One region of the Glutamicibacter sp. 2E12 genome, then DNA from elsewhere that is predicted to be linked to it. Evidence: riboswitches for the same ligand, from Rfam matches in the RefSeq annotation. Region 1 holds a riboswitch; each other region holds the start of a gene.
What was found. Region 1 has a riboswitch for S-adenosylmethionine ahead of ACP3TE_RS05870 (acyl-CoA dehydrogenase family protein). Riboswitches for the same ligand answer to the same signal wherever they lie in the genome.
Positions count from the first base shown of each region.

Region 2: linked by a shared signal. The riboswitch ahead of ACP3TE_RS07430 (flavin reductase family protein) and the one ahead of ACP3TE_RS05870 (acyl-CoA dehydrogenase family protein) in region 1 are both predicted to bind S-adenosylmethionine.
Region 3: linked by a shared signal. The riboswitch ahead of ACP3TE_RS10750 (OsmC family protein) and the one ahead of ACP3TE_RS05870 (acyl-CoA dehydrogenase family protein) in region 1 are both predicted to bind S-adenosylmethionine.
Region 4: linked by a shared signal. The riboswitch ahead of ACP3TE_RS04290 (hypothetical protein) and the one ahead of ACP3TE_RS05870 (acyl-CoA dehydrogenase family protein) in region 1 are both predicted to bind S-adenosylmethionine.

Region 1 covers NZ_CP188297.1:1,268,228-1,271,418, reverse strand. The annotation lists gene ACP3TE_RS05880 (aliphatic sulfonate ABC transporter substrate-binding protein) at 1-616, opposite strand, end outside; gene ACP3TE_RS05875 (ABC transporter ATP-binding protein) at 702-1,523, opposite strand; SAM riboswitch class I at 1,529-1,630, opposite strand; SAM riboswitch class I at 1,898-1,989, shown strand; gene ACP3TE_RS05870 (acyl-CoA dehydrogenase family protein) at 2,005-3,191, shown strand, end outside.
Region 2 covers NZ_CP188297.1:1,581,823-1,585,013, reverse strand. The annotation lists gene ACP3TE_RS07435 (DUF4913 domain-containing protein) at 161-637, opposite strand; gene ACP3TE_RS07430 (flavin reductase family protein) at 1,069-1,569, opposite strand; SAM riboswitch class IV at 1,664-1,780, opposite strand; gene ACP3TE_RS07425 (long-chain-fatty-acid--CoA ligase) at 2,157-3,191, shown strand, end outside.
Region 3 covers NZ_CP188297.1:2,291,721-2,294,911, reverse strand. The annotation lists gene ACP3TE_RS10755 (DEAD/DEAH box helicase) at 1-1,552, opposite strand, end outside; SAM riboswitch class IV at 1,693-1,814, shown strand; gene ACP3TE_RS10750 (OsmC family protein) at 1,846-2,397, shown strand; gene ACP3TE_RS10745 (L-idonate 5-dehydrogenase) at 2,474-3,191, opposite strand, start outside.
Region 4 covers NZ_CP188297.1:942,404-945,594, forward strand. The annotation lists gene ACP3TE_RS04280 (helix-turn-helix domain-containing protein) at 1-421, opposite strand, end outside; gene ACP3TE_RS04285 (DinB family protein) at 558-1,145, shown strand; SAM riboswitch class IV at 1,213-1,326, shown strand; gene ACP3TE_RS04290 (hypothetical protein) at 1,343-1,609, shown strand; gene ACP3TE_RS04295 (VIT1/CCC1 transporter family protein) at 1,664-2,767, shown strand; gene ACP3TE_RS04300 (LOG family protein) at 2,831-3,191, opposite strand, start outside.

The DNA of each region.
Region 1 (3,191 bases):
CTTTTTCGGCAGCGGCCATGATCGGATCCAAACCGCTCCAGGCATCAACCGAGCCGTTGGCCAGGGCGGTACGTCCATCGGCATGCTGGAGGTTCTGCAGCTTGATGTCAGCTTCACTCAAGCCCGCGGATTCCAGCGCCTGCAGCAGGAAGAAGTATGGGTCGGTGCCCTTTGTAGCGGCCACGGTCTTGCCAGCGAGATCTTCAACGGACTCGATTTTCGAGTCCTTATCCACTACCAGGGCCGCCCATTCCGGCTGCGAATACAGTGCGATGGTCTTGATGGGTGCACCGTTCGAACGGTTCAGGAGCGCAGCGGAACCGGCTGTGGAACCAACATCGATTGCGTCGGCGCGAAGAGCTTCATTGGCCTTGTTGGAACCAGCGGACTGGATCCATTCGACATTTACGCCCTGCTCCTTGGCGGCTGCTTCCAACCATCCCTTTTCCTTGAGTACCAGGCTCAGCGGGTTGTAAGTGGCAAAGTCGATGGACAGGGTCTGACCATCCGAGGAGGCTGTAGCGTTTTCGCCAGCACAGCCGGTCAGGGCAACTGCGCCAACGATCAAGGCGGCGGCGGACAATGCAGTGCGGCGGGTGAGACGGTTCAAAAGCATGGAGAATCCTAGAATTGTGCGTGCAAGCGGTGTAGGTGAAAAGGCAAAGGGGACGAATGGTTCGGGACCCACGGCGTGGCCGGGACTAATGGTTGGTTGGGTCGACGCCGAGCAGGCGCAATAGGTGCAGGCGATCTGCAACGAACTTTTCATCGGTATGCCGGCGTGGATGCACAGCTGAGATGGACAGATCCTCGATGACGCCCGCTGCACTATGCCCAGCGCCTCGCCCCAGAACAATCACGCGGTCAGCCAAAGTCAACGCCTCGTCCACATCATGGGTCACCATGAGAACAGTGGTGGGGAACGATGCGTGAATCGAGAGCAGCAGATCCTGCATCTTCAAGCGTGTCAGCGCATCGAGGGCGCCGAAGGGTTCATCAAGAAGCAATACACCCGGGCGCCGAGCCAGCGCGCGAGCCAGCGAAACCCGTTGCGCCATGCCTCCGGAGATCTCGCGTGGGCGCAAGCTGGCTGCATGGCTCAGACCGGTCAGCTCGATCAACTCATCGATCAGCGAGTTGCCGGCGCGCTTATCGGTTTCCGGTGCCAGGCCCAGTGCAATGTTCTGGCGAACCGAGCGCCATGGCAGCAGCCGGGGCTCCTGGAAGGCAACGGCGCATAACTCGTTGATGCCGGTGACCTCGCGGGTGCCGGTGCGGATGGTGCCGGTGGTGGGGTGGTCCAAGCCCGATACTGAACGCAGCAGCGTGGATTTTCCGCAACCGCTGGCTCCAAGAATGGCCACGACTTGACCTGCTGGAATTTGCAGGTTGATATCGGTCAGAACGGTGCGGCTTTCCATCTTGGTGGTGAAGGTTCGCGACACGTTGCTGAACTGCACGTCCAGGGCGCTTGAAGCTGAGGCAACGGGAGCTGCCTCGGGCGCTGCAAAGGAAAGAGTCATGTTCATCTCCATCGTTCCTGGCGGTAGCACCGGCCTGCAGAGCAAAACTCCAAAGGTGGTTGCTGCGGCGTCGTGGAGCCAGATCTCTCGGCCGCTCGGGATGGTTACGTGTCCATTACAACGAGTCGAACGATTTGAACGCAAATCTTGCGTAATATGAAAAAATCTTCGACAACTACGTCACATTGCCCAGAAATTTCGTTATTTATTTTATTGCAGGCCGGTTTGCTCGACATTAAGCAAAACTTTGCAACTCATCTTCGGCAGGACGCGGATTAGGCTGTGAAATTTGAAGATGGGCACTGCCGGCACTGGGACGAAATGTGACTTCGCGGGTTGGAAACGCCGGTTTATTACCGTTACAAATGAATTACGACCCATCCAGAGCGGCTGAGAGATCTGGCTCCACGACGCCGCAGCAACCACCCCAATAGCGGGACGGTGCTACCGCCAGGACCGATGGAAAGAATTGAGAACCCTGATGCCTATTGGTGAATCGCACAATGCCCTCGGACTGGACTTCAACCAGCTCAGTGACCCTTCGCAGGCCACCACAATGGACCTGGACAAGTTTGAAGAACAGCTGCCGACCAGGCAATTGCTGAAAATCACCCCCGGACCAAGTGCGGATGAGCAATACGACCGGCTGGCCGAAATTTTCCGTCCCGTTTTTGCGCAGATCGCCGCGACAGCCAAGGACCGCGACTTGAACCGCGTGCTTCCTTTCGAGCAGGTAGGCCTGCTGAATCGCGAGCGTTTCGGTGCGCTGCGCCTTTCCGTTGCCGACGGGGGCTACGGCGCACGGCTGGTGGATGTCTTCCGTCTGCTCATCGAGCTGTCCGAGGCGGACTCCCACGTAGGCCAGCTGTGGCGTGCGCATATCGCATTCGTCGAGAACGTCTTGGCGCTGGAGGACGAAGAGCTGCGCAAGAAGTGGGTCGCTCGCATCGCTGCCGGGCAGATTATCGGCAACGCCTACACCGAACGCGGTGGCAACGCCCTGGGCACCTTGAACACCAAGGCCAGCACCGTGGACGGGCGCTGGGTGATCGACGGTGAAAAGTACTACTGCACCGGCACCATTTTTGCCGACTGGACCACCGTTGCCGTGGCCCACCCGGAGCTCGCCGGCCGCCAGATCGCCGTGGTCTCCACCCAGCGCAGCGGCGTCAAGATCCTCGACGACTGGGATGGGTTCGGCCAGGGCCTCACCGGAACCGGCACTACCGAATTCCACCAGGTCCCGGTGGATTGCTTCATGCCGCAGCAGACCAATGACTCCGAAGCGGCGATCTTCCAGCTGGTGCTCATGGCCGTGCAGGCAGGCATCGCCCGCGCCGCATTGAACGACCTGCGTCACGCGGTGCAGGCACGCACCCGCATCTTCACCACTGGAACCGGGGTGCCGGTATACCAGGAACCCCAGGTCCTCCAGCTGGTGGGCGAAGTTTCCGCGGAGTCCTTCGCTGCCGACTCCGTGGTGATCGGCGCAGTCCTTGAAGTTGAAGCCGCCTTGGGCGATCCGGGACTGAACGACGAGGAACGCTACGCCGTATGCGAGCTGGCCGCCAACCGCGCGCAAACCGTGGTGCAGCCACTGGCCATCGGCGTGACCAGCAAGCTCTTCGACGCACTGGGAGCCTCTTCCACCAGAAGCGGCTGCAACCT
Region 2 (3,191 bases), 310 kb from region 1:
ACATGCCCTGAGTTATTGCTCCTAACTTCCAAGTTCCATTCGCCAAATGAGATTTGGCGCTGAAAATTGATGCGCAGGAGCTTTGCACGACCGAAGTCAAGATCGACTACAAGATCCGTCTCTGATCAGTCGTAGTTACTATATCAAAGAAACTTACCCACTAGAATAAATATTTTTTTGGAGGTTCAACAACTGGAAGGTGGATTTGACGTTGGTCAGGGAACAAGCCCTCCGGCGGCGCTGCATAAGGCAACGGCTGCCCTTTTTTGGACTTGTTTTCGTCGGTGTCCGCTGCCGAGGAAAACGGCCCATCCGGGTCCAGCAAGACCGCCATATGGTGGTCCGCGTGGTCACGCCACCACACGCTCATGCCGGTGCTGGGGTCCATGCGCAGATGTTCCCAGGAACGCCACAGCGCTTCCAGACGGATCACTGCCTCGTCATATTCCCACCACCGGGCAGCCCAGACCCGCGACCGGCCGTTGATCGCCCGGCGATAGACATTGCGCAGGTACTCACGGACAAACTCATCAACGGAACCGTAGTAAAGGGTTTCCTCCGGTTCAGCCTCGCCCTCGTCGTCTTGGGCTTCTTCGGCTGCCTCGTTGGCCTCCACCTGTTCGGTCACGGCGGCCACGGCCGCCTGGACAGCTCGCTGCCTGAGGGATTCCAAGAGCTCCTCAGTTAGGGCTTCATCAACCGCGGCCGTGGCCACGTTATTGATTTGCTTACGAACCGAGGCCGGTCCAGCGTGCAGCGAGGATCCATGAGCTACCTGCGCGGTTCTGTTCGACAGCCCAGGCGGGTGGCGGATATGGCGAGTTCAAGGTTTCTCGCGACAGATACTTTGATGACGAGGTTATCGCCAAATGCCTGGGGCAGCTGGCCCAAGATGGCAGGCCATGAGATTGCCAGCCATCTTGCCACGTCTTCAGGGTGGCGAGAGAGAACGGGCATTGCCGGTGTCGAGGGCTGCGGGGAACGGCTCAACCCGCCTAACCGGAATTCAAAAAGCTCCGGCCAGATCGATGATTTGATCTGGCCGGAGCTTTGGAAGATGCGAAGCGCTTATACGAGCTCAGGAATCGGCAGCGAATGGAACCGCGAATCATGGAAGATCTGTGGCGAGTGCTCGGAGGTGCGGTGCCCGTGGACTTCCATCAGGACTACCCAGTGATCCCCCGCTTCGACCTCGTTGTAGATCGAAGTCTCCAGCCACAACGTGGAGTCGTTGACGAAGAGCGCGCCCTGATCCGAGGAATAGGTATCGATTCCGCGGAACCGGTCGCCATTTTTCGACGCAATCTGAGCGCAGACACCATCATTGCGTTCGCTCAGCACTGAGACGCCAATGCGGCCAGCTTCGCGCAGCTTTGGCCAAGTGTTCGAGGACTTCTGCACGGCGAACATCACCAGTGCAGGTTCAAGGGAAACTCCCACGGTAAACGATGAAGCGACAATTCCGGTCTTCACGCCATCCAGTTCTGCACAGAGGGCGGCTACCCCTGATGGATGCTGAGCGAAAACCTTGCGCAGGGTCAACGGGTCAAGTTCAAGATTCAATGACATGGCTCGATTCCTTTGGGTCTTGCCCACCGCGCAGTAGCCTGCAAGCATTGGCTTCTCGTTACTCGAAGCCGCTTGGGCTGAAGTTCCGCGCCGTGTGCGGTACTTGTTCCAGCACATTTTGTGTGGAACCGAATCCTCACCTGGAGCACCCCACTACCGTTGAGAGGGTTGCCGATCAGCAAGCCAGGGCTTATAGCTGATGCTCTTGATTCTGTTTAAAACGATATGGCTCATGACGAACAGCCGTCAAACATTTCACTTCGCAAATCGCAATATTCGACGCAATATTCGATCCAAGGCCCCGCCAGAAGTCCTTGGGCAGTCTTTTATTCGCCATACGCCGCGCTTCTTGAACGCTTCGGCCCCATGATCGCAGCAGGCTTCCGCCGCTCTTGATTCGGCAGAACACTAACTCCTCCCCTGGGCTCGGGGCCCTGGCGCGAATTCCCTACCGCCCACCGTAATGAAACTTGGTTTCCCGGCATGACGCTGAGGTTCATGCCACTATTGGTCATGGAGTGCATTGAGTCACACTCCTGCTTATTGTTCTCCGTAACCATCGATGACGATTGAGGAATAGCCACACCATGGTAGAGATTCAGGCAAACCATTCAGAATTGACCCCACTGCGTTTCTTGGAACGCACAGCCGAGGCCTATCCGAAGAAGACCGCCGTCATCCATGGAACTCGCAGCTTCTCCTATGAAGAATTCGAAGCACGGGTGCACCGCTTTGCCCAGGCGCTGAAGGCTCGCATTGAGCCGGGCGACCGCGTGGCCGTGCTGGCACCGAATACTCCCGAAATGCTCATGGCGCATTACGCCGTACCGCTGGCAGGCGCAGTCCTCGTTGCCCTGAACACCCGACTCTCGGCCCACGAGCTGCAATACATCATTGATCATTCTGCTGCCAAGCTGATGCTTGCCGACACAGAGCTGTTGGAGAACACGAAGACCCTGCGCCGCGAGAACCCAACGCTGGAGGCGCTCATCGAGATCGCCGATGACCAGTACGCCGGAGAACGTCCGGACGTGCCCGTGGACGCCACCTTGGACGAGCTAATCGCACAAGCCTCGGATGAAAGACTTCCCTACGCCATCGCCGATGAGCGGGCTCCGATCACTCTCAATTACACGTCGGGCACCACCGGCAAGCCGAAGGGCGTGCTCTACTCGCACCGCGGCAGCTACCTGAACTCGTTGGGCGAAGCGCACCACCAGGGCTTCACCGCCAAGACCCGCTACTTGTGGACCCTGCCGATGTTCCACTGCAACGGCTGGTGCACTCCATGGGCCGTCACCGCAGCGGGAGGAACGCACCTGTGCCTGCGCGGCGTGCGCGAAGATTCCGTTTGGGATGCCATCGAGGATCTTGGAACCACCCACTTGTGCGGCGCTCCGACCGTCTGCTCCATCATCGCCGACTCCACCCGCGCCCACCAGCTCGATGCGCCACTGCGCATCACCACCGCAGGAGCTCCCCCGTCCCCGGCAATCATCTCCAAGCTGCAGAAGCTGGGCATCGAGGTAGTCCATGTATATGGCCTCACCGAGGTATACGGACCGTACACGGTGTGCGAGTACCAGGATGAGTGGGATGCCCTCGATGGCCCGGACCGGGCC
Region 3 (3,191 bases), 1.0 Mb from region 1:
TGGTCAAGGCCTCCAGCAGCAGTGGGAACGGGACCTTGGTCTCGTCCAGGAGCACTTCCACAGACAAGTCGAACCAGTCCCCCGTGCTTTCGCCGGCTTCGACACTGACAGCGGCCGGGGCGTGGCTGATCCGGTACTTCGGCAGCCTGTTCTGCTCTTCAACGACCACATCGGGATGCTCTGCCAATAGCGGCAATGCGTAGACCAAGAAATCGATGGATTCGGAGGTGCTGAATTCCTTCGGCGGGAAGATTCCTGAAGAGGTCAGTTGCCCCAAGGAAGCCTGCGCGCCGAGCTTGTCCTGCACCGAAGCAGCAATTTCCTTTTCCACGGCATACTGGCGGGGGCCCGCGGAGGCGTACTCCCAGGAATAGCTCACGGTCAGCGGAGTTCGGATGCTCTCCAGGGACAGCTTGAGGCTGGGGCGTGCTGGAACAGGGATGCTGTAGCTGTCATCCTCGCTCTTCAACGGTGCCATCAGGCGCAATCGGTCCAGGTGCTGGCGCTCGAAAAGCTCAACGCCTTCCTGCGGGATGGATTGCGCACCGGATTCAATAAATGTGGCCAGTTCCTTCGTGACCGGTTCAGCGAACCGGGCCAAACCGATTTCCCTGGCCTTCGGCAAGGGGCTGGACGCGTAAGCCAACAAGGTCGGCGGCGTGCCTATGGGCAAGAGGTAGACGTGCTCTTCGCTCGGCCCGCGCAGCTTCCCTTCCATGCTCAGGCCATGTTCACCGCGACGCACATCCACGTGTGCCATGGCTGGTTGCTCGCTGAACTCCACCGGGGCCTTGGCCGTAGAACCGCCGTTGACGATCTGCACTCCAGCTTCACGCAGGGCTTCGAACGCATCCAGCAGGTCCTGGCCTGGAAGATCCATCAAGGAGATCCACTCCTTGGGATCCCACGAATGGCGATAAGTATCTTGTTCAACGTGTTCACGCAACCGGTCCAGTTCAACGACCGCACGACGCTGCTTCTTGGAGAACCGCGTATCAAAAGCAACATTGCGCCAGCTGATCCCGGTTTGGATCCAGGGGCTCTTGGTGCCCTGGCGGGCCGGGCGTGCCTGCAAGGTCAGCGCGTCCTCGCCGCCATAACGCGGTTCGCTTACCACTTTCAGGATCAATCCCAGCGGTTCTTCGGCAACCAGCGGCTCATCGGAAATGACTGGAAGCAGACGGTCAAGGGTACGTTCCCACTGCGGCTTGCTATTGCGTTTCCAAGCGTGGGGATCCACCCCGGAGTCGGAGACGAAAAAGCCCTGGTCTTCTTCGGTGGTGACCTCAATGAGCAAGGCGGCGACATCTTCACAGGACTGAACCCCCGGATGCTTGCCGCAGAAGCTGGTGAAGCTGATATTGCCCTCGGTGATTTCCAATTGGGCCATCACCGATTCACGCAGCACCACACCGGAGATGCGGGTAGATCCCGGTTGCATTACCCGGTTGGCGATCTGCACTTTTCCGGAATCACACAGGAATTGGCCCAGGTTGTATTCGGATTCGGTCACCAAGGTCTGGGCCGCAGAAAGTGTCAGCTGGAATTCCATACTCGCCGTTCATTGTTCGTGCAGTGGGCGCCCGAGAGCTAGATTCCATCTTAGCGAGCCGGAAAGCAAGATGCCCGGTGACGAAAAGTTACTTCTGCCCTTTACCCGCGGGCCCTGCAACCGATAGAAATTAATCACTGAATCACGAGTTCCACTCTTTGAGCCCTGGCTGAGTGGACGGCAACCCTCCTGCGTCATTGTGCGGGGTGCCCCAGGTGAAGATTCGACGCATCTTGAACGCAAAGATGCGTAAGCGATGGCGCCCCTTGCGCCAGAAAGGGGATCAATTCCCCATGACTAATGCAGCATCTGCCCCAACCGTATCCGAAGACCGCGCACAGCGCCTGCAGGAAGCAGGCAAGGGCTGGGGCGAACGAATTTCGGCTGCCCCGCAAAGTGCCCAATTGACTTTCACCGTCGAGGGCGAAGGCTTCGATTCGGTAGCCAGCAACATTGTCTCCGGCAAGCACACCTTCCAGGTCGACGAGCCAGCTGCCCTGGGCGGCAGCGACCTGGCCGCAAGCCCCGTGGAATACGCGCTCGGAGCGCTCATCTCCTGCCAGGTTGTGGTCTACCGCTTGTACGCGCAGAACCTCGGCATCCAGGTGGACGACGTGAAGATCCAGGCCAATGGCCACCTCGATGTCCGCGGACTCTTCGGCATCGACCAGACCATCCGCCCCGGCTTCTCGTCGGTGGATCTGGACATCCGGATTGCCGGACCGGAATCAGCTGAACGCTATGAAGAACTGCGCCGCGCAGTGGATGCACACTGCCCGGTGCTGGACCTCTTCGCCAATCCGGTGCCCGTGACAACCGCGGTAAGCATCGCAGAGACCAACTAGAGTTCGCTGAACTAAAAAGCACCGCGGCGGCCCCCGACTTCAGGGGCCGCCGCGGTGCACTTCTAGCTGAAGCCAACTATTGCCCCAGGAAGTTCAGCAGGACTTTGCCGGAGCGAGCCGAATCCTTGGCCGTTTCGAAGGCTTCAAGCGCATCGGCGACCGGGAACTCGTGGGTTACCGCCTCGGAAACCTGCAGTGAACCGTCGGCCAGGGCAGCAAGCACATGGTCGATTTCGTCGTTGAAGCGGAAGGAACCAACCAGTTCCAGCTCGCGGGTAATAGCCAGCGAAATGAGTGCGGGTTGTTCTCCTGAGGGCAGCAACCCGACCATGACCACTCGACCGCCGCGCACGGCACCGCGCACGGCGGAGGCCAACCCGCGGAAGTTGCCGCTGGCCTCGATCACCACGTCCGCGCCCACCTGGGCAAGAGCTTCCTGGTCATCGGCGCGCAAAGTTGAAGTGGCACCGAGTTTCCCGGCGATTTCCAACGGCTTCTCGTGCATGTCCACTGCGATGATTTCTTTGGCTCCGGCACGCTTGAGCACTGCTACAGCGAGAGCTCCGATCGGCCCAGCACCAATAACCAGCGCCTTCTTGCCGGCGACTTCACCGGCGCGCGACACCGCATGCCAAGCAACCGCAGCCGGTTCTGCCAGTGCCGCATCACGCAGTGCTAAGCCAGCAGGCAGCTCACGCAGCATGCGTGATGGCAGGTTCACTTCGCGGGCGAATGCGCCCTCGGTGTGCGGGTAGCGGGCGGCCGAGCCCAGATAGGTGCACCCCGGGGAAAGA
Region 4 (3,191 bases), 330 kb from region 1:
CGATCACGTGCAGCACTTCCAGCTCGCAATCCACCGAATACAGTTCTGCTTCACCGGTGCCCTTGGGCGCAATCTCAGCGCGAATCATCTGCACCCGCTTCTCGCTGCGTGGCGTAACCAGCTGCTCCGTGATGCCGTCGCCGCCCAGGGAAACACGGGGAGCCTGCTCCAGGCGGACCAGTTTCGTTTCTGGAACCTCGAAGAGGGTACCTACTTCCATGCCCAGCACTTCGCACAACCGCAAAAGGGTCGAAACCGAAGGGCTGGTCAGGTCGCGCTCGACACGTGAGAGGAAACCTTTGGTCAGTCCGGATAGCTCGGCGACCTGGTCAATGGTCATGCGCTGGGTCTGGCGCACCCCGCGCAGCCTCGCACCGATGTTGATCGCAGCACCGGTTGGTTCAACTGGCAAGGTTTTCATCGTTTGGCTCCATCGACGTTTTTTGCAGCAACTACAACCGCAACCACTTTGGCTTCAAGGCCTGCGGGGCAAGTTTACCAATGGTAAACACACGGCGCCCCTACCGCGGACCCACCACGGTCACTAGACTCTGTCCATGGACAGCACCAAGGACAAGCTCTGCGGGTACCTGAACGACGCACGCGAGAATGCGATCTTCAAGGCAGAAGGCCTCGCCGAGCACCTGGCCCGCACCCCGCTCACCCCTACGGGCACCCATATCCTGGGTGTACTACACCATTTGGCGATCAATGAATACGAATATTTCGGCACCTGCCTCAAGCGCAAGGCCAATGACCGCTACGTTCGCGAGTTCATAGCTCCGCATGATCCCGACGCGGATTTCCTTCCGCCAGCAGACATGCGCGCGCAACAGCTGATCGGCCTCTATCGGAAAGCCATCGCCTTCGCCGATGAGGCCATCAGCACCCTGCCCCTGGTCAGCCCCGTAGAGGTACCGTGGTGGGGGCCAGCCGGGAATACCACATTGGATCACCTGCTCATCCATGCGCTCGCCGAGACCTCCCGCCATGCAGGGCATTTGGACATTATTCGCGAGCAGCTCGATGGCCGTGCTGGCTGGACCGCGCAACTGGATCTGCTGCCCGGCTACACCGCGGGGCAATGGGCCGAACAACGCGAGAAGCTGCAGCAACTGGCCAATGCCTTTGCCCCGGGCAGCTGAGCCGCAGTCATATTACGCATTCGGACTTCACCGCGCCCTGCCACCGGCGGTACCATCGGAAATGTTGCTTCACGAGACGCGGCGCCAAGCTCCGACTGGCCGCGCACCAACCCCAAGTTCATGGGTGGTTCGGATGAGGAAGCGGTCCGCGCATCAACAGGTGCACGGGCAAGAGCTCGCAAGAGAGTTGACGTCCCATGGCATATCCGATTCTGCCCGTCATCGACCGCCAGACCGGCCAAGTGCAGTTCAAGGCCGAAGGCCGCTGGCGCACCCGCTACGTTGCAGATCCGCTCAGGCTTGAACAGCTCATTGCCCGTTGCGCCCGCCGGCCGACCTATGATCCGGCCACTTCTGAATTGCAGCTGGTGCTGCCGGTAGCCGGAGATCCCGCGGGCAAGCGAATTGCTTTTAGCCTTGCCAAATTCCCAAGTGCAGGAGCCCTGACTAAACTGGGTGGTTGATCCGATCCACGGGTTTCATTGGAAAATCCATGTTCCAGGAGGGTCATCGTCGCGATGCCACAGCACCCAGAAACCGAACCTACCAAAGCGCAGATCCAGCGATGGCGCAAGTATCTCGCAGATGAAGTCGCCGAAGGCTCCATCTACCGGGCCCTCGCGGAAAAGAAAACCGGTCAAGAACGGCAAATCCTGCTGGGCCTTGCAGAGGCGGAAGCCCGCCACGAATCCCACTGGCGCGTCCTGCTCGGCGAGCATTTCAAGGAAGTCCGCCCGTCGCTGCGACGCACCATGCTGCGCTTCCTGGCATTGCATTTCGGTTCGGTCTTCGTGCTGGCCATGGCCCAGCGCTCCGAAAGCAGTTCGCCCTACCGCGACGACAAGGACGCCACCGCGCAGATGGCGGCCGACGAACAGGTCCACGAAGAGGTCGTCCGGGCGCTGGCTACAGCAGGCCGTGCGCGCCTTTCGGGCAACTTCCGCGCTGCGGTCTTCGGCGCCAACGACGGGCTGGTTTCCAACCTGGCGTTGATCATGGGTATCGGTGCGACCGGTGTTTCAGCGACCTTCGTGCTGTTCTCCGGTGTTGCCGGTTTGCTGGCCGGCGCACTGTCCATGGCAGCTGGCGAATACGTCTCGGTGCGTTCCCAGCGCGAGCTGCTGACCGCCTCGCGACCAACCCAGGTCACGCTAACCGCCGCCCCGAACCTCGATCTGGACGCCAACGAGCTGGTGCTGATCTACAAGGCCCGCGGAATGAGCGATGAAGATGCAGCGCACCGGGCCGCAGAACGCATGGGCCTGTTCACCTGCGATTGCAACCCCGACTTCTCGTTGAACCCGGAAGGCCGCGGCGAAGAACTCGAGAAGGAGCACCAGGAACTGGGGTCGGCCACCGGCGCGGCGGCCACCTCGTTCATCCTTTTCGCTTCCGGCGCGGTCGTGCCGATCCTGCCTTATATCCTTGGGCTCTCCGGCATGACCGCGATCCTCGTCTCGGTAGTCCTGGTAGGCGTGGCCCTGATGATCACCGGAGGGATCGTGGGACTGCTTTCCGGTGCCTCCCCGCTCAAGCGCGGCCTGCGCCAGCTAGCCATCGGCTGGGGCGCAGCGGCCATCACCTACTGCTTGGGCCTGATCTTCGACGTCAGCATCGGATAGCAGCCTGCTGCGATTCGAATGCCGGTACAGCTTTGGCTGTACCGGCATTTTCCATGCCGTGCTCTAGCTGTTCTCCGGCCGCCGGGTACGCCGGCGCAGGGTTTGCATGCTCTGGATGAACTCCATCGCTTCTTCGGCGGTTTCCACCAGAGCAATCTTCTGTTCCATGACACGGTCCTTGGCCAGGGCCTGAAGCAGCGGCCAAGCAGGCAGATCCCTCGTCCAATAGTCCTTGCCGATCAGCACCATCGGCACCACGCGAGCACCGGTAGCGTAGTAGTTTTCGCAGGCATCCTGGAAGATTTCCTGCACCGTGCCGGCGGCCCCGGGCAGAACTACCAGCCCGCCGTTGGACTGCTCCAGCAAAATCGCTTCACGAATGGAATTGGTGAAGAACTTGGCAATCTGGGTGGCAAACAGATTC